Regions from separate parts of the Staphylococcus epidermidis genome, predicted to be linked through region 2. Evidence: riboswitches for the same ligand, from Rfam matches in the RefSeq annotation. Region 2 holds a riboswitch; each other region holds the start of a gene.
The links. Region 2 has a riboswitch for S-adenosylmethionine ahead of metX (homoserine O-acetyltransferase MetX). Riboswitches for the same ligand answer to the same signal wherever they lie in the genome.
Positions count from the first base shown of each region.

Region 1: another riboswitch for S-adenosylmethionine. It lies ahead of FNL83_RS09430 (methionine ABC transporter ATP-binding protein); the one in region 2 lies ahead of metX (homoserine O-acetyltransferase MetX).
Region 3: another riboswitch for S-adenosylmethionine. It lies ahead of metK (methionine adenosyltransferase); the one in region 2 lies ahead of metX (homoserine O-acetyltransferase MetX).
Region 4: another riboswitch for S-adenosylmethionine. It lies ahead of FNL83_RS02945 (Na+/H+ antiporter NhaC family protein); the one in region 2 lies ahead of metX (homoserine O-acetyltransferase MetX).

Region 1 covers NZ_AP019721.1:1,936,909-1,941,741, reverse strand. Annotated here, with positions in the region: gene FNL83_RS09460 (thioredoxin family protein) at 97-420, opposite strand; gene FNL83_RS09455 (arsenate reductase family protein) at 563-916, shown strand; gene gcvH (glycine cleavage system protein GcvH) at 1,090-1,470, shown strand; gene FNL83_RS09440 (toprim domain-containing protein) at 1,730-2,116, shown strand; gene FNL83_RS09435 (thioredoxin family protein) at 2,109-2,405, shown strand; SAM riboswitch class I at 2,462-2,564, shown strand; gene FNL83_RS09430 (methionine ABC transporter ATP-binding protein) at 2,658-3,683, shown strand; gene FNL83_RS09425 (methionine ABC transporter permease) at 3,676-4,371, shown strand; gene FNL83_RS09420 (MetQ/NlpA family ABC transporter substrate-binding protein) at 4,392-4,833, shown strand, end outside.
Region 2 covers NZ_AP019721.1:14,411-19,243, forward strand. Annotated here, with positions in the region: partial or broken gene FNL83_RS00050 (AzlC family ABC transporter permease) at 66-759, shown strand; gene FNL83_RS00055 (AzlD domain-containing protein) at 756-1,085, shown strand; SAM riboswitch class I at 1,210-1,310, shown strand; gene metX (homoserine O-acetyltransferase MetX) at 1,375-2,343, shown strand; gene FNL83_RS00065 (YybS family protein) at 2,591-3,517, shown strand; gene FNL83_RS00070 (DHH family phosphoesterase) at 3,546-4,833, shown strand, end outside.
Region 3 covers NZ_AP019721.1:1,025,197-1,030,029, reverse strand. Annotated here, with positions in the region: gene FNL83_RS05230 (hypothetical protein) at 58-966, opposite strand; gene metK (methionine adenosyltransferase) at 1,069-2,268, opposite strand; SAM riboswitch class I at 2,377-2,486, opposite strand; gene pckA (phosphoenolpyruvate carboxykinase (ATP)) at 2,638-4,230, shown strand; gene FNL83_RS05215 (alpha/beta hydrolase family protein) at 4,461-4,833, opposite strand, start outside.
Region 4 covers NZ_AP019721.1:631,382-636,214, reverse strand. Annotated here, with positions in the region: gene FNL83_RS02955 (IS110-like element ISSep2 family transposase) at 109-1,308, opposite strand; gene FNL83_RS02950 (SRPBCC family protein) at 1,567-2,079, opposite strand; gene FNL83_RS02945 (Na+/H+ antiporter NhaC family protein) at 2,376-3,677, opposite strand; SAM riboswitch class I at 3,811-3,907, opposite strand; gene FNL83_RS02940 (hypothetical protein) at 3,983-4,570, opposite strand; gene FNL83_RS02935 (flavin reductase family protein) at 4,614-4,833, opposite strand, start outside.

The sequences.
Region 1 (4,833 bases), 500 kb from region 2:
CAGAGTTGAAAACATAAGTATTTACTTTAGTTACTGACGAATAATACAAGAAAAACCTGAGACGTGTGATGATGTCTCAGGTTTTTTAGTTAAATATTATTGATCTAAATGTTCAGTCAAGAATGATTCAACTTGTTCAGGTGATTTAGCATTTGCTGAATGCAAGTGTGCTAATTTTTTACCATTTTGGAATATTAAAATACTTGGGATACCCATAACATCATTTTCAGTTGTCACATCTTCTAATTCGTCACGATCGACCACATACCATTGATAATTATTATATTTTTCAACAATTGGATCTATCCACATATCCATCGCTTTACAATCTGGACACCAGTCGGCTTCAAACTTGATAATTACTGGATCAGTACTACCAATAGTAGAATTAAATTCTTCGGTTTGATGAATATTTTTCATCACTATCTACTCCTTTTGTAATTTGGTAAACTTATTATAACGAATGACTGCACATTAACAAAAATATTAGCTTGAAAATTAAAGCGTTCAATTAAATATCATGATATATTTAAGTTAATAGAGAGAAGGAGGTAAAAGGTAATTGATTAAATTTTATCAGTATCCGAAATGCACAACGTGCAAAAAGGCTGCAAAGTTTTTAGATGAGCACGATGTGAATTATGAATCCATTGATATTGTTCAACATACACCGACTAAAAAAGAATTCAAAAATATCGTAGATAAAACGGGTGTGAATATTAATAAGTTGTTTAATACACATGGTATCAAATATCGCGAATTAAATTTAAAAGAGAAACTTAAAAATATGTCTGATGATGAAAAACTAGAACTACTTGCTTCAGATGGAATGTTGGTTAAACGTCCATTAGCTATTTCTGGTAACCATTTGACTTTAGGATTTAAAGAAAATGAGTATCAACACCAATGGTTATAGGTGTGATATTAATTTAGAGAAAGTGAACATTAATAAAAAAATATAAATTAAAATGGTGTTTTGTATATTTAAAAACGAATTTTAATTCATTTATTCTTTGTAATAATAGTTGAATGAATAATATGTGTGTGGCATTATTAAATTGTAATTAAATTAATCAGGAGGGGATTCTCGTGGCAGTACCGAGCGAATTTAAATATTCTAAAGAGCATGAGTGGGTTAAAATTGAAAATAATGTAGCAACAATTGGTATTACAGAATACGCACAAAACGAATTAGGTGATATCGTATTTGTTGAGCTACCTGAAACTGACGATGAATTAAATGAAGGTGACACATTCGGTAGTGTGGAATCAGTAAAAACAGTATCAGAGTTGTATGCGCCAATTTCTGGGAAAATTGTTGAAGTTAATGAAGAATTGGAAGATAGCCCAGAATTTGTAAATGAATCGCCATACGAAAAAGCATGGATGGTTAAAATTGAAATTAGTGACGATAGTCAATTAGAAGAATTATTATCAGCAGATCAATACTCAGAAATGATTGGTGAATAATGATTGCAAACTCCTCGATTAGATTTAATCAAGGAGTTTTTTTATAAGGAACAACTTTAATCTGGAACGTAAGCCAAAGCCCATACATAAGTGACACTAGCAATTAAAAATTGCAGTGAAAAAGAGGAACGCCTGAGCAAAGCTCAAGCATAAGTGACACTAGCAATTAAAAATTGCAGTGTCACTAAATGTTTAGGTTTTGGGGATTTTGTGAATGATGATAGTGATAGTTACTTTGACGCTTAGAAGGTGGATTGACATGGCTATTGTAAATAAGGTTATTATTGTTGAAGGTAAATCGGATAAGAAAAGAGTACAACAAGTAATCGCTGAACCTGCAAATATCATTTGTACACATGGCACTATGAGTATAGATAAGATAGACAACATGATAGAAACACTTTATGACAAACAAGTTTATGTTCTTGCTGATTCTGATGATGAGGGTGAAAAAATTAGAAAATGGTTTAAACGTTATTTAAGCGAAAGTGAACATATTTATGTTGATAAAACGTTTTGTGAGGTTGCTAAGTGTCCTAAAAATTATTTAGCACATGTATTAAGTAGATATGGTTTTAATGTAAAAAAAGAAAAGAAACTTATGAATAATTTAAAAACTGAAAGGCTAGTTTTAGTAAATGAATAAATTGAAGGATATTGAAGACATAACTGTTAATTTTAATAAAGAAAAACATCTCATATTTGGTTATACACCAATGTGTGGAACATGTAAGATTTCTGAAAGGATGTTGGATATTGCTAATGAAATCTTACAATTGCCAATAAAAAAAATAGATCTTAATTTTTATCCTGAATGGAGTAAAGAGAAACAAATTATGTCTGTTCCTGTTTTGTTGCTTATGCGTAGAGAGGAAGAGATAAAAAGAATCTACGCATTTCAGTCAGTTACTTATTTGTTAGAAAATTTAAAATAATTATTGACGAAACATTAGTACGATGGTAGGATTAATACAAATTAAATATGCTTTAACTCTTATCGAGAGAGGTGGAGGGATGTGCCCTAAGAAGCCCGGCAACCGTCTAAAATAGAAATGGTGCCAATTCACATAAAGTATAACTTTAGAAGATGAGAGAAAGAACATTTCAACAAATGCTTTCTCAAATTTTCTAAAAATTGAGAAAGCATTTTTAATTTGATTACTAAGCAACATAAGGAGGCTATTAACGTGATTAAGCTAAACCAAATTGTTAAACGCTATCATACCAAGGATAAAGATGTTCTTGCTGTTGATCACGTTGATTTAAACATTGAATCCGGCTCTATTTTTGGTGTGATTGGTTTCTCAGGAGCTGGCAAAAGTACGCTTATAAGAATGTTTAACAACTTAGAATCTCCAACGTCAGGTGAAATCATTATAGATGGTGACAATATAAGTCAATTATCTAAATCACAGTTACGAAAAAAACGACAAAAAGTGAGTATGATTTTTCAACATTTTAACCTGCTATGGTCAAGAAATGTATTGAAAAATGTAACATTTCCATTAGAAATTGCTGGCGTTCCAAGTGGTCTAGCTAAACAAAAAGCATTGGAACTCATTGAACTTGTCGGCCTAAAAGGTCGAGAAAGTGCGTATCCGTCTGAATTATCAGGCGGACAAAAACAAAGAGTGGGTATTGCGAGAGCATTAGCTAATGATCCAGATGTATTGTTATGCGATGAGGCAACAAGTGCATTAGATCCACAAACTACAGATGAAATTCTAGATTTATTATTGAAGGTAAGGGAACAACAAAATTTAACTATTGTACTTATAACACATGAAATGCATGTTATACGAAGAATTTGTGATGAAGTTGCTGTAATGGAAAACGGTAAAGTTATCGAACAGGGAGCGGTAAGTAAAGTATTTGAGAATCCACAACACGAAGTAACAAAACGTTTTGTGAAAGATGATTTAAACGATGATTTTGAAGATTCTTTAGAGTATTTGGAGCCATTAGATCATGATGCATATATCGTGAGGTTAAACTTTACTGGTGAAAATACGACTGAGCCTATCATATCTTATATGACGAAGACGCATAACATAGATGTGAATATTCTTGAAGCAGATATTAAGAATACTAAAAACGGTTCGCTTGGATTTTTAGTTATTCACATACCACATATAAGTGAAGAACATTTCAAGCAATTTAAACATAATCTTCACGAACAACACGTTAATGTGGAGGTGCTAAAACATGGGTAAATCTTATGGTGAAATATTTCACGAAATGGTGACAATGCCAAATGTTCAGTGGCCAGAGGTTTGGCAGGCAATTTTAGAAACTCTATATATGACTGTTGTTTCGACGCTTTTTGCATTTGTCTTTGGACTTATATTAGGGGTATTACTCTTTTTATCTGCGAAAAGTAACTCATTGGCTGCTAAGATTTTCTACACGATTGTGTCATTCATTGTTAATTTATTTAGAGCAATTCCATTTATCATATTAATTTTACTGTTAATTCCATTTACAAGTATACTTCTCGGAACAATCAGTGGGCCAACTGGTGCATTACCAGCACTTATTATTGGTGCAGCACCATTCTACGCTAGATTGGTCGAGATTGCTTTTAAAGAAATTGATAAAGGTGTTATAGAGGCTGCTTGGTCAATGGGAGCGAACACTTCGATAGTTGTGAGAAAAGTGCTACTTCCTGAAGCAATGCCTGCTTTAGTTTCAGGTATTACCGTTACTGCAATTGCTTTGGTAGGTTCTACAGCTATTGCAGGTGTTATTGGCGCAGGCGGTTTAGGTAATTTAGCATATTTAACAGGATTTACTCGAAATCAAAATGATGTCATTTTAGTTTCAACAGTATTTATTTTAATTATTGTATTTATAATCCAGTTCCTAGGGGATTGGCTTACAAATAAAATCGATAAACGCTAAAGAAAAGGGGATTATATTCTATGAAAAAATTATTCGGAATTATTTTAGTATTGGCTTTAACGATTGCCTTAGCTGCATGTGGTGGAGGTAAAGATAAGGAAAAAACTATCACAGTAGGTGCATCTCCAGCACCACACGCTGAAATTTTAGAAAAAGCAAAACCATTATTGAAGAAAAAAGGTTATGATTTAAAAATCAAACCAATTAACGATTACACAACGCCTAATAAATTATTAGACAAAGGTGAAATCGATGCGAACTTCTTCCAACATACACCATACTTAAATACTGAAAGTAAAGAAAAAGGGTATAAAATTGAATCGGCTGGGAATGTTGAATTAGAACCTATGGCTGTATACTCAAAAAAATATAAAAGCTTAAAAGATCTTCCTAAAGGTGCAACAGTATATGTATCAAATAACCCAGCTGAACAAGGACGATTCTTAAAATTCTTTGTAGATG
Region 2 (4,833 bases):
GAATAAAATAATTAAGTGTATTAGACTGATTTTATTATTTTATTGGAGAGACTGGGGATGATAATATGACTCACCTTACGTTTAAACAAGGTGTGAAAGAGTGTATTCCCACGTTACTTGGTTATGCTAGTGTAGGACTATCGTTTGGAATTGTGGCAGTCTCCCAAAATTTCAGTGTTTTAGAAATTATTTTATTGTGTCTGATTATTTATGCTGGTGCAGCCCAATTTATTATTTGTACATTAGTGATTGCAGGCACCCCTATTTCTGCAATTGTGCTTACAACACTTATCGTTAACTCTCGAATGTTCTTATTAAGTATGACTTTAACACCTAATTATAAGCAATATGGATTTTGGAATAGGGTAGGGCTTGGAACGTTATTAACAGATGAAACTTTTGGCGTTGCTATAACACCATATGTTAAAGGTGAAAAAATTAACGATCGATGGCTACACGGACTAAATATTACTGCTTACTTATTTTGGACTGTTTCCTGTGTAATCGGTGCCATTTTCGGAGAGTATATTTCAAATCCTGATGCGCTTGGCCTAGACTTTGCCATTACCGCAATGTTTATTTTTTTTATGTATATCTCAATTTGAAGGGATTAAGAAATCACGATTGAGAATATATATTGTACTCATTGTATTTGTGATTGTGATGATGCTTCTTCTAAGTTCAATTCTACCTTCATACGTAGCAATTTTAATAGCCGCAATTGTTGCTGCATTGTTAGGGGTGGTGATGGACAAATGACGACAGATTTACATACATTAGTACTTATTATTTTATGTGGCGTGGTCACATTACTCATTAGAGTTATTCCATTTGTTATGATATCGCGTGTCAACTTACTAGCAATTGTAATTAAATGGCTTTCTTTTATTCCTATCACTTTATTTACAGCTCTTATTATAGATGGTGTAATTCAACAACATGATCATGCATTTGGTTATACGCTTAATTTACCTTATATTATTGCAATCGTGCCAACTGTGATGCTCGCTATTTTCACACGTAGTCTAACAGTGACAATTCTCGTAGGTATATTTGTCATTGTTTGCTTACGTTTAATCTTTTAATCTTTGGAAATCATATCAATTCATTGAACTTACAGAAAAAGTTAGTTAAAATTAAAATAATTAGAAAATTTAGACTATTAGAGACGAAATACATTTCTACATCACAATACAATTAAATTACCTAACCTTATTTTGAGAAGCAGAGGGATTTGGCCCGTAGAAGCTTCAGCAACCGACTTTAAATAGCACGGTGCTAATACCAACGAGCAACTCGAATGATAAGTACGATAAGTGCCTTTACATCATTTGAGTAAGGCACTTTTTTAGTTGAAGGAGGTATGGAACTATTATGACGAATTACACGGTTAATACATTAGAACTAGGTGAGTTTATAACTGAATCTGGTGAAACGATTGATCATTTACGTCTACGTTATGAACATGTAGGACTTCCTGGTCAACCCCTTGTAGTTGTTTGTCATGCACTTACTGGCAATCATTTAACATACGGTACGGATGCGCAACCTGGCTGGTGGCGAGAAATCATTGATGGTGGCTACATTCCAGTTCATGATTATCAATTTCTTACATTCAATGTCATTGGAAGTCCATTTGGTTCGAGTTCTAAATTAAATGATGACAACTTCCCAGAATATTTAACATTGAGGGATATCGTTAGAGCTATTGAGTTAGGTATACAAGCATTAGAATTTAAGAAGATTAATATTCTCATTGGAGGCAGTTTAGGTGGCATGCAAGCGATGGAATTGCTTTATAATCGTCAATTCGAGGTGGAAAAAGCAATCATATTAGCCGCTACTGATAAAACGTCCTCCTATAGTCGTGCTTTTAACGAGATTGCAAGACAAGCTATACATATAGGTGGTAAAGAAGGTTTAAGTATCGCACGTCAACTCGGCTTCCTCACGTATCGATCGTCTAAAAGTTATGATCAACGTTTTACACCAGATGAAGTAGTGAGCTATCAACAACATCAAGGTGATAAGTTCAAAGAATATTTCGATTTAAATTGTTATTTAACACTGCTAGACGTCTTAGATAGTCATCATTTAGATAGAGGGAGAGATGATGTTGATGAAGTCTTTCAATCGTTGGAAACGAAAGTACTAACTATGGGCTTTATTGATGATTTACTTTATCCTGATGATCAAGTAAGAGCTTTAGGAGAACGTTTTAAATATCATCGTCATTTCTTCGTACCAGATAATGTTGGACATGATGGTTTTCTTCTAAATTTTAATGATTGGGCGCCTAATTTATATCATTTCTTAAATCTGAAACAATTCCGACGTAAATAGGAAAGTTTTATAATAGAACAAAATCCCCATGAGCACGCATAAGAAATACTAAACAGTGCAGAGTAGGTAAATTTTTCTTTGGAATAAGATAAGTATTATTTGGCATAAAAATAGTCCTACAGAAGATTATATAAGCAAAGCATATTTCATATGTCGTACTTATGCATAACCTGTCACTGGTAGTATGACTTTACTTTATTGTTAAATTTTAGCAAAGAGGTTAAAATAGGAGTTATAGTCAAAAAGTATGGGAGTGGCGTATGTGTTTTCAAAAATACAACCTAAAGCAACTATTTTAGCAATTATTTCATTATTAGTAGTCGCTTTAGTAACACATGTATTACCTGTTCTCGGCTTGATTTTATGTTTATTTGCAACGATTCCCGGTATTGTTTTATGGAATCGTTCCATACAATCATTCGGAATTAGCGCATTAGTAACAGTTGTACTTACAACATTATTAGGTAATACATTTGTCTTAAGTATGATGGTCTTAATCTTATTATTAAGTGCGATTATTGGACAATTACTTAAGGAAAGAACATCTAAAGAACGAATTCTTTATATTTCAACAGCTTCATTAAGTTTAGTTACACTTATTGGATGGATGTTATTACAAACATTCGATAAAATCCCGACGGCAGCTGTATTAATTAAGCCTTTTAAAAATGCAATGCATCAGGCTTTCTTAACAAGTGGAATCGATTCAAACTATAGACAGATTCTTGAGGAAAGTTTCCGACAAATGACGGTCCAACTCCCTAGTTTTCTAATTATAGTTATTTTCATTTTTGTCTTAATTAATCTGATTATTACATTTCCAATTTTACGCAAATTTAAAGTAGCAACACCTATTTTTAAACCTTTATTCGCATGGCAAATGAGCCGTAATTTACTATGGTTTTATCTTATAGTACTTATTTGTGTCATGATTGCAAGTGAACCAAGTACGTTCCAAAGCATCGTGTTAAACTTTGATGTTGTGTTATCATTAGTGATGTACATCCAAGGATTAAGTGTCATTCACTTCTTTGGTAAAGCTAAAAGATGGCCGAACTTCGCAACAATTCTTGTTATGGTAGTAGGGACACTTCTTACACCGGCAACGCATATTGTTGGATTACTTGGGGTAATTGATTTATGTATTAATTTAAAGAAAATAATAAAAAAATGATGATTAAAAAGTGATTAGAGGTGGAAGAATGAACCGTCAATCCACTAAAAAAGCTTTGCTCATACCGTTTATTTTAATGGTACTCACTGCCATAGCACTTGTCGTCGTGTGGTTTATTTTTAACCAATTAGTAGCAGGTATTGCTACAGCTATACTCATTGTGATGATTATTATTAGTGGCGTGTTATTGAGAAAAGCATTTCTAAAAATGGATAGTTATGTGGATGATTTAAGTGGTCACATCTCGGCAAGTAGTAACAAGGCGATTAAGCACTTGCCTATAGGGATGATTGTGTTAGATGAAGATAATCACATTGAGTGGATGAACCAATTTATGACAGATCACATTGAAACGAATGTGATTTCTGAAAATGTCAATGAAGTCTTCCCTAACATATTAAAACAACTGGAAAAAGTTCAAGAAGTAGAAATAGAAAACAACAATTATTACTATCATGTACGATATTCAGAAAACGAGCATTGTTTATACTTCTTTGATATGACTGAAACTGAACGTACAAATGAACTATATGAAGATTCCAAGCCGATTATTGCAACAATATTTTTAGATAATTACGATGAAATCACTCAAAATATGAACGATACACAACGTTCTGAAATTAACTCTATGGTGACACGTGTGATTAGTCGTTGGGCACAAGATTACAATATTTACTTCAAACGTTACAACTCAGATCAATTTGTAGCTTACTTTAACCAAAAAATATTGGCTGAACTAGAAGATTCTAATTTTGAAATCTTAAGCCAATTAAGAGAGAAGAGTGTGGGTTACCGCGCACAACTAACATTAAGTATTGGTGTAGGTGAAGGCACGGAGAACCTTATTGATTTAGGTGAATTATCACAATCTGGTTTAGACCTCGCGTTAGGTCGTGGTGGTGACCAAGTTGCAATTAAGAATATGAACGGCAATGTAAGATTCTATGGTGGTAAGACTGACCCTATGGAAAAACGTACGCGTGTACGTGCTCGTGTGATTTCACATGCCCTCAAAGATATTCTTACTGAAGGCGATAAAGTTATCGTTATGGGACATAAGCGACCAGATTTAGATGCTATAGGTGCAGCTATCGGAGTTTCGCGCTTTGCATCAATGAATAATTTAGAGGCATTTATCGTTCTTAATGATTCTGATATTGATCCGACATTACGTCGTGTTATGGATGAGATTGATAAGAAACCGGAACTAAAAGAACGCTTTGTAACATCGGATGAGGCTTGGGATATGATGACTTCTAAGACGACTGTCGTTGTTGTAGATACACATAAACCTGAAATGGTCTTAGATGAAAATG
Region 3 (4,833 bases), 1.0 Mb from region 2:
TGTTTTGAAGACTATAATAAGCACTCATATGAAAAATAAAGTAATTTCTTTAATAATTTAATTGAATGACTCGATTTTATCCATGATATCTTGTAAATCATCCACATTGTACTGTATGCGTCCATGGAAAACAAACTTGTTGAAGAATTCATCTAATTGTTCAGGACCAACTAAAACTTTAACATTTGATGACTGCGTATAATGAGAAATTGTAACATCATTATCCTTTTTAGGATTAAAATACAGTATTGATGTAGGCGTATATTTGGTATTCAATTCATTTTGTAAATCTCCTGCTAATTTTTCAATATGTTTAATCTTATCTGAATAATTAACAAAAGATAATGAATGTTGATCTTCATTTTGATCTAAGACCAATGTCTGCGGCTGTGATGAATCTAAGTCGAGCGTGTCAAAAACTTGTGACATCGTAGGTAATTCTTTAAATTGCGCACCACTAATACCATTATAAACATGGCCTTTTAATAATTGAGAATCAATTATATATAAGCCAGTTCGTGTAAGTACAAGATGACTCACACGTTCAATATTAGTTAACTCATTACTAGGCAAGAAAATATTTGCCATAATATGCATATCTTCAGGGCGTATTCTCTTTTCATTTACTAGTCTCTCACGAATACCAATTAATCGCATATCTGTAACATATTCACTATGATTTTTTGAGAATAGTTTCAACGCATCAATTTCACGATTTTTGTTACTAACTGTCACGTCAAAATCTTCTTTTTGTTTTGTAACAACTTTTTTATTCTCAACTCTCTCTTTTTCTAAAGCTTCTTCATGAGATTCTTTTAGATGTTGTTCTTTTTCTTTATAATGTGCTTCTGTTTGATTTTTCACTTTCTTCTTACTATGGTTCGCTACTAAGAAGAGTACAAAGAATAAAACAGCCACAAGTATTGCAACAATTAAGCCAATTACTGTCGGTGAAGAAAAATCCATTAAAACAACGCTCCTTTATCAGTTTCAATAACTCTAATTATAATAGAAAAAAGGCTTATTTTCGACATATATTTTATAATTATTTATTTTCTATTTTACAAGTCATTGAATTTCAACAGCATCTTTTAAAACATTGACTTTATCTAATTTTTCCCATGGTAACAATACGTCTGTACGTCCAAAATGACCATACGCTGCTGTTTGTCTATATATCGGTTGTTTTAAGTCTAACATTTTAATGATACCTGCTGGTCTTAAATCAAAATGCTTTCTTACAGCTTCAACTAATCGTGCTTCTGAAACCTTTCCAGTATCAAACGTATTAATTGAAATGGAAACGGGTTCTGCTACACCAATTGCATATGCAAGTTGTACTTCACATTGTTTAGCTAAACCAGCTGCAACAATATTTTTAGCTACATATCTTGCAGCATAAGCTGCCGAACGATCTACTTTAGTAGGATCTTTACCACTAAAACAACCTCCACCATGACGGGCATATCCACCATACGTATCAACTATAATTTTACGTCCAGTTAAACCAGCATCTCCTTGAGGTCCTCCAATAACGAAACGTCCAGTTGGGTTAATGTAAAATTTAGTTTCATCATCTAATAAAGCTTTATCTACAGTTGGGTAAATAACATGCGTTTTAATGTCCTTTTCAATTTGTGCTAACTCTACATCTTCAGCATGTTGTGTAGAAACTACAATGGTATCAATACGTCTAGGTTTGTCATCTTCACCATATTCAACAGTCACCTGTACTTTTCCATCTGGACGAAGATAATCTAAAATTTCATCTTTTCGTACATCAGCCAATCGTTTAGCAAGTTGATGCGACAGGAATATAGGTAGAGGCATATACGTATCAGTTTCATCAGTTGCATATCCAAACATTAATCCTTGGTCACCTGCACCTGTTGCTTCAATTTCTTCTTCAGAAATATCATTTCGATACTCAAGAGCTTTGTCTACACCCTGTGCAATATCAGGAGACTGTTCATCAATCGCAGTTAACACTGCCATTGTTTGTGAATCATAACCATATTTTGCTCTAGTATAACCAATATCTTTAATCGTTTCTCTCACCACTTTAGGAATATCTACATAAGTAGTTGTTGAGATTTCTCCAGAAATAAGTGCCATTCCTGTTGTTACTGTTGTTTCACATGCTACACGAGCATTGGGATCATCCTTTAATATTTCATCAAGAATGGCATCTGAAACTTGGTCAGCAATTTTATCAGGATGGCCTTCAGTAACTGATTCTGAGGTAAATAATCGTTTATTGTATGTCATCATTTTCTCCTTTAAATAAATTACGAAAATTCTCTTTAAATATGAGAGCTAAATAAAAGAGCCTTCTTCACTATATAGATAGAGAGAAGGCTCTTAAACGTCCATTCGCTCTTATCGTTCAGACCATATTTGTCTGCAAACGGTTTGGCACCTTTCTTTAAATAAAGAGGTTGCTGGGTTTCATTGGGTCCATGTCCCTCCACCACTCAGGATAAGAGAATCCGTTAAACTTAATAATATCTAATTCAAAGTATGTTGTCAATTTTATACATTGTCACTATTTCTATTTTAAAGTGGATAAATTCAATCGGTATGTTATACTATCTAAATGTAAGGGCTTACATAAATTATCGTATGGAGGGATTGGGTATGTCTATAGATACATACACAGAAACACTTAAGATAAATCAGCTAATAGAAAAAGCTACATCACATTTTCAACTATCATCAACACAATTATACAAAAAAATTTTAAAAAATCATGAGGGTGAGTTAACTGAACTGGGGGCAATAAATGTTAAAACAGGTAAGTACACTGGTCGTTCACCTAAAGATAAATTTATAGTCACTGAACCATCGTATAAGGATAATATAAATTGGGGAGATATCAATCAGCCCATGGATGAAGAAACATTTCTAAAACTTTACAATAAAGTACTCGATTATTTAAATCAGAAAGAGGAACTTTACATATTTAGTGGATATGCAGGGAGCGATAAAGAGTCACGTCTTAAACTTAAGGTGATAAATGAATTAGCTTGGCATAATTTATTTGCTCGTAACATGTTTATTCGTCCAGAATCTATAGATGAAGCTCAAAATATAAAACCCAACTTCACAATTGTTTCAGCACCTCACTTTAAAGCTAATCCCAAATTAGATGGGACACATAGTGAAACATTTGTCATTATATCTTTTAAACATAAAGTGATTTTAATTGGTGGCACAGAATATGCTGGTGAAATGAAAAAAGGTATTTTCTCTGTAATGAACTATTTGCTTCCAATGCAGGATATCATGAGTATGCATTGTTCAGCTAATGTTGGAGAAAAAGGAGATGTAGCACTATTCTTTGGATTATCAGGAACTGGTAAGACGACGCTTTCTGCCGATCCAAAACGTAAGTTAATTGGTGACGATGAACATGGTTGGAATAAAAATGGCGTTTTTAATATTGAGGGTGGATGTTATGCAAAAGCAATTCATTTATCTAAACAGAAAGAGCCTCAAATTTATAATGCTATTAAATACGGAACAATATTAGAAAACACAGTTACAAATGATGACGGTACGGTAGATTTTGATGATAACACCTATACTGAAAACACTCGCGCCGCCTACCCTATTGACTATATAGAGAATATTGTTACACCTTCAAAGGCAGCACATCCGAATACGATTATTTTCTTAACCGCTGATGCATTTGGAGTTATCCCTCCTATTTCTAAGCTAACTAAAGATCAAGCAATGTATCATTTCTTAAGTGGATTCACGTCTAAACTAGCTGGAACAGAACGTGGTGTTACTGAACCTCAACCTTCGTTTTCAACTTGCTTTGGTGCACCATTCTTACCTTTAAGTCCAACAAAGTACGCTGATTTACTTGGAAATTTAATCGATATTCATGATGTAGATGTATATCTAGTAAATACTGGATGGACAGGTGGTAAATATGGTATAGGGCGAAGAATTAGTCTACACTATACTCGTGAAATGGTAGATCAAGCTATATCAGGTAAATTAAAAAATACTAAATATATTAAAGATGATACATTTGGCTTAAATATTCCAGTTCAGATTGACAGTGTACCTACAACTATTCTGAATCCTATCAATGCTTGGAACAATAAAGATAACTACAAAGCACAAGCTTACGATTTGATTCAACGCTTTAATAATAACTTTAAAAAATTCGGCAAGGAAGTTGAACATATTGCCAACAAAGGTGCATTTAATCAATAATTAATATACACATTTATCACGCTAAATTTAAAAGCATTGTGCCTGAGAAAGCTTTTAATATCTCGGGCACTTAAATTTTTATTTAAATGACGATGGAAATAATAATACATTTATTTGAGGATATCTGGATATGATAATACATTTCTAGAGTTTCAAACAGTCTCTTTATTTAATAACTAATTATTCCTAATATCTACATTGCTATCATCAACTTGTATAATCCATTGTCACTATATATTTAAATTTTTATTTTCGACGTCGTTCATCCATTGATGTATATATCGAATTACGTCTCTCATCGCAGGAGGTCGTGGTACATGACCTTCATCCAATTGATAATAGGTTTGATAATAAATTCCTTTGGATTTTAATTTTTTTTCTAAATCATAAGCTTGATGTATTCCAACTTGAATATCTTTGCCACCATGAATAATGAGAATAGGAGGACTATCTTTTTTTATAAATTGCATTGCATCTCTGCTTTTATAAGCTTTCGCATCTTTTTTTGGATGTCCAACCATTCGTCGTAGCATACCTCTCAAGTCAACTCGTTCTTCATACATTAAATGTATATCAGATACGCCACCCCAAATCATATAACTA
Region 4 (4,833 bases), 620 kb from region 2:
TCCTACGATTAGTCAAGTACTTATAATTAAAATAAGCATTACTTAACTAAACCGTTCATTTTAATTTTTTTGAATAAGGTGTTAAACTATATTTGATTGTACGTTTGGCTAATGTGGTGACATTTGATAATCGTACAATTTATGATTCATTACAAGATAATGAATTGTTTTTAATAATCGATTTATACAAGCAATGATGGCAGTCTTATGAGGTTTCTCATTAGGCTGCTTTCTTAGTTTGTAGTAATAATCGACGACATGATTGTCATAATGATGCTGCCCTCTTATTATATTCATAATCACCCAAAATAAAAGTTTTCTCGCTTTTTTATTACCACGCTTGTTGATGGTATCTCTACAGTGTGTATGACCTGATTGATATCGTTTGATATCAATGCCAACAAAAGCATTGAGTTGTTTATTTGATTTAAATCGCTTAATATCACCAATCTCCCCAATAATCATAGCTGTGCTTAGCTTACCAATACCAGGTATCGAATGAATATTTTCAAAATAATCGAGTTGTTGTGCTAATTGAATCATGGCATCATCTAATTGTTTGAGATGATGAATAGATTGTTTTAATTGTTGAATAAGTAAGCGTAATTTTTCGACTAGAAAGGAATGTCTATCGACATTAGGATAGCTTTCTTGAGCAATCACCCTTAATTGAAGTGCATATTTTGTAGCTTTATCCATTGACATTCCCTTATCTGTAGAATTGAATATATGTGTAATCAGTACCTCCTTGTCGATATCAAGAACCATGTCTGGATGAGTAAAGATTTCTGCGATGTTGAGTGCAATGATTGAATATCGACTACTAAATAATCTTTCTAAACCAGGGAATGTTTGATGGAGTAATTCAAGGATCTGAAATTTAAGTCGATTTTGTTCATTCTCGATTTCTAGATGAAAACGGACGCGTTCTCTTAATTCAAAGAATATTAACTCATGTATAGGTAAGTTGTCTGTTTGTTTAAGCGTCGGTCCTAAACAAGCAAGCTTATGAGCATCTGCCTGATCAGTTTTCCATGATCTTAGAGCGCTCGTTTTAAATTTGGCTTCTAACGGATTCATTTGAATATAGTTAATTTGATTTACACAACAAAATCGTTCCATACTTCTTGAATAGATACCTGTAGATTCAAAAATGAGTTGTGGGTGGTCTAAGTCATTCAAATACTTGAGTAAATAGTTGTAACCATTTTTATTATTTTGGATGAAAAACTCTTTTTGGAATTTTTCATTTTTATAATGTGCAACTACACTACTTCTTTTACTAATATCAACACCTAAGTAATCGATAAAAAAACCTCCTTTGAATAATTGAGAAGCTAAAAACTTTACTTAACCTTTCTCATTTCATTTTCCTATACACGGTTTCAAGAACCCAACATACTACAAACGAATTTCAAAAGGCGAGAGTAAAGCTGACTTGTTTTTTATACGGATTTAAAATCCAAGAGTCTGGACAGTCTACTTCTCTCTATAACTATAAAAAATAGCTATGAAAAAATCTATCGTCATAGATTTCTTCATAGCTAATCTTAGTATGTTTTCAGTTTAGTTATGACGCTGTTCCTCAATTTCATCTATCACATTTTGCATTTGATCAATCATCAATTCAAATCCATGTGCTGTTGAATCATGATATTCTTTTTTCTTTTGCTTATATTCTAATGTTGTTAAACGTCTTTCCTTTTCAACAAAAGAGCGATAGTAAAAGAACATTTGAGTTCCGCCATTCTCTCTTTCAAAGAACTCTACTTCAATGACATCCTCTTCCTCACTTAGTCCTGGCATTCCAATCGTCATCTTGATATATTCATCTAAAACTAACTCTTCATATGTACCTTCAATGATGTTTTGTTTACCGTTTCTACTATCAATGATGCGATACTTTCCTCCCTCTTGAATATCTGCATCAAATGATTTATTCGTGCGTTGAGTGGTCATAAACCATTTTTTTAAGATATCTGTTTTTGTCCATGCCTCATAAACGACCTCTGGTGTATATTTGAGTAATCTCTCAATGTCGATTTCTACATATTCATTTTCCACATTATATTTTGCCATTTCATTTCACCTACTTTCACTCTTAATACTATTTTAACGTATTTGAGCTAGGTCACAAACTTTGAGCTCTATAAAATTAAATTATATTAAATAAAACTTATAATTTTAGTGATTTTTAACTTTTTAAATTCAAGATTGAGTGTATAGTCTTGTCTTTATCAATATTTTACTGTTATTCTAAATTGTTTGATACTCAACTTAAAAATAAAATACAGATGGTGTGTATCAAAGAGTCATTATAAAACTGTCAACAATCATAAGATTGTTGACAGTCAATATATACTATGGGGCATATTTTATTTCTTTGACGATTGATTTAAACGAGGTACTCTTAAAATAATTGCTACTAATCCACAAACACCTAATAATATTGGATAAATACTATATTGTAACATTAGGAATGGGGAAATTCCGGCTACACCTGCTGCTGAAATCACTTGTGGACTGTATGGTAATAATCCTTGAAAACACCCACCAAAGATATCTAATATACTTGCTGATTTCCTTGGATCGACATCATATTCATCAGCAATATTTTTAGCTAATGGTCCAGCCATAATAATAGAAATTGTATTATTTGCTGTTGAAATGTCAGCTGCACTCACTAAACTCGCTATACCTAGTTCTGCACCACGCTTTGATTTTACTTTTGACCTTACAAAATTAAGCAACCAATCAATACCACCATTATGTTGGATAATTCCTACTAGACCACCTATAAGCAATGCAATCATAGCAATATCTTCCATTCCGATAATACCTTTAGAAATAGCATTTAAAAGGCCATTCCAACCAAAAGAACCATCAATCAGTCCAATTATACCGGCTAATACAGTACCTCCTATTAATACAATAATTACATTAATACCAACTAACGCAAGAATCAAAACTAATAAGTATGGTATGACTTTAATTAAATTATAATCATAGTTTTTAGTATGATCTATAGAAATACCATTTGTTAAAAAGAATAAAATGATGATTGTAATAATCGCACCTGGTAGTACAATTTTAAAATTGACTTTAAATTTATCACTCATTTTTGTTTTTTGTGTTCTTACTGCTGCAATAGTGGTATCAGAAATCATAGATAGATTATCACCAAACATCGCTCCCCCAACAACTGTTGCCATGGCTAATGCAGCTGGTACATCTGTTGCTTGTGCAAATCCAAAACCTACTGGTGCAATAGCTGCAACTGTGCCAACAGAAGTCCCCATTGAAATTGATACAAACATACAAATAATAAATAGCCCAACAATTATTAGATTTTGAGGAATAAGTGATAAGCCTAAATTAACTGTAGATGACACGCCTCCCATTTTTTCAGCAGTCGTCGAAAAAGCTCCAGCAAGGATAAAAATAAGCATCATCAAAATGATATTAGAGTGACCTGCACCTTTTGTAAATACCTCTACTTTTTTTGCAAAAGTTTCCTTGCGGTTCATAAGTAAGGCAACAATAACAGTAATTGTAATAGCAACATTTAATGGCATAGTGGTAAAATCACCAGAAATAATACCAACACCTAGAAATAGTAAGACAAATAACAATAAAGGAATTAATGCCCAAGCATTGCCATTCTTCATCTCTTTCATAATCTAACCTACTTTCCCGTATAATGGATTGATAGATTTTATACTAAAAAATTCCTATCTATTTAATCAATAACTCAAAAATAAAAAACCAGGACACGTAATCATGCCCCAGTCTCAGTTAACGTCGTGTTTAACCTTATCTTCTAACCTTCTCGGTTACTGGAATTGGCACATGATACAATGTTGCCGAAGCTTCTTTGGGCCAGTCCCTCCACTTCTCTTGATAAGTTATTGAATTGTGTTTAACGTTACAAGATATTTGCAATAACGTCAACACTTATTATTTTAAATATTTTAATAATAGTTTACATATTTTCAATAATAGTAAAGTATTTTTCGAAAATAGCCACACTTATTGATGCTAAGATAAAAATCGTTACTGCAAGTCCAAAAATAACCATCAACTTTAAATATAATGATATGAGCATTGAAATGATTACTACAACAATCACAGTAAAAAATATACACTTAAGACGTTGTGCTTTATGTCTTGATATTACTTTACGTTTTATCCGTTCAGATGATAACGTCTCCTCTAATTGAAGTGATGTAATATGTAATTTTGTTTCTAATAAAACCGCAGTACCCACTGTTGATACTAGAATAAGCATCACTATCCATAAAGGCTGTTGCTTTATAAAGCCAACCACGTAAATACCAAAATATAGTATGCCCGAAATCATACCAAGGATACGATCGAGTTTAGGGCTCACCCATATCATATGATTTCTAATATTATTATTAACAAAATATACATTTTTCAATCCATTCGTTATAAAAGCAATAATCACTATGACATGTATCAATGTGGGATAATCATTAAAAACGTAAAAGATAATCAGTCCTATGACGAAAATGAGCAATGGCATGAATTTATATAGATATGCTTTCATCAATGACACCCTTAAAATGAGATTTACATATGTATTTTTATTTTTATGAGGTAGGCCGATTAACCGTAAATGTTTGACCTAACAAAGAGTAATCATTTCCAGCTAACCTAGCTACCGGATTTAATTGATTTGCATCAATTTTACTATCTTCAAAATAAACTTCTTCATCGATATGGTACACGACAATTTCACCAATTATCAAATCACTCCCGTTATCTTTGTTGCCCAATTGTACTATTTGATGAAGCTTACACTCAAACCTT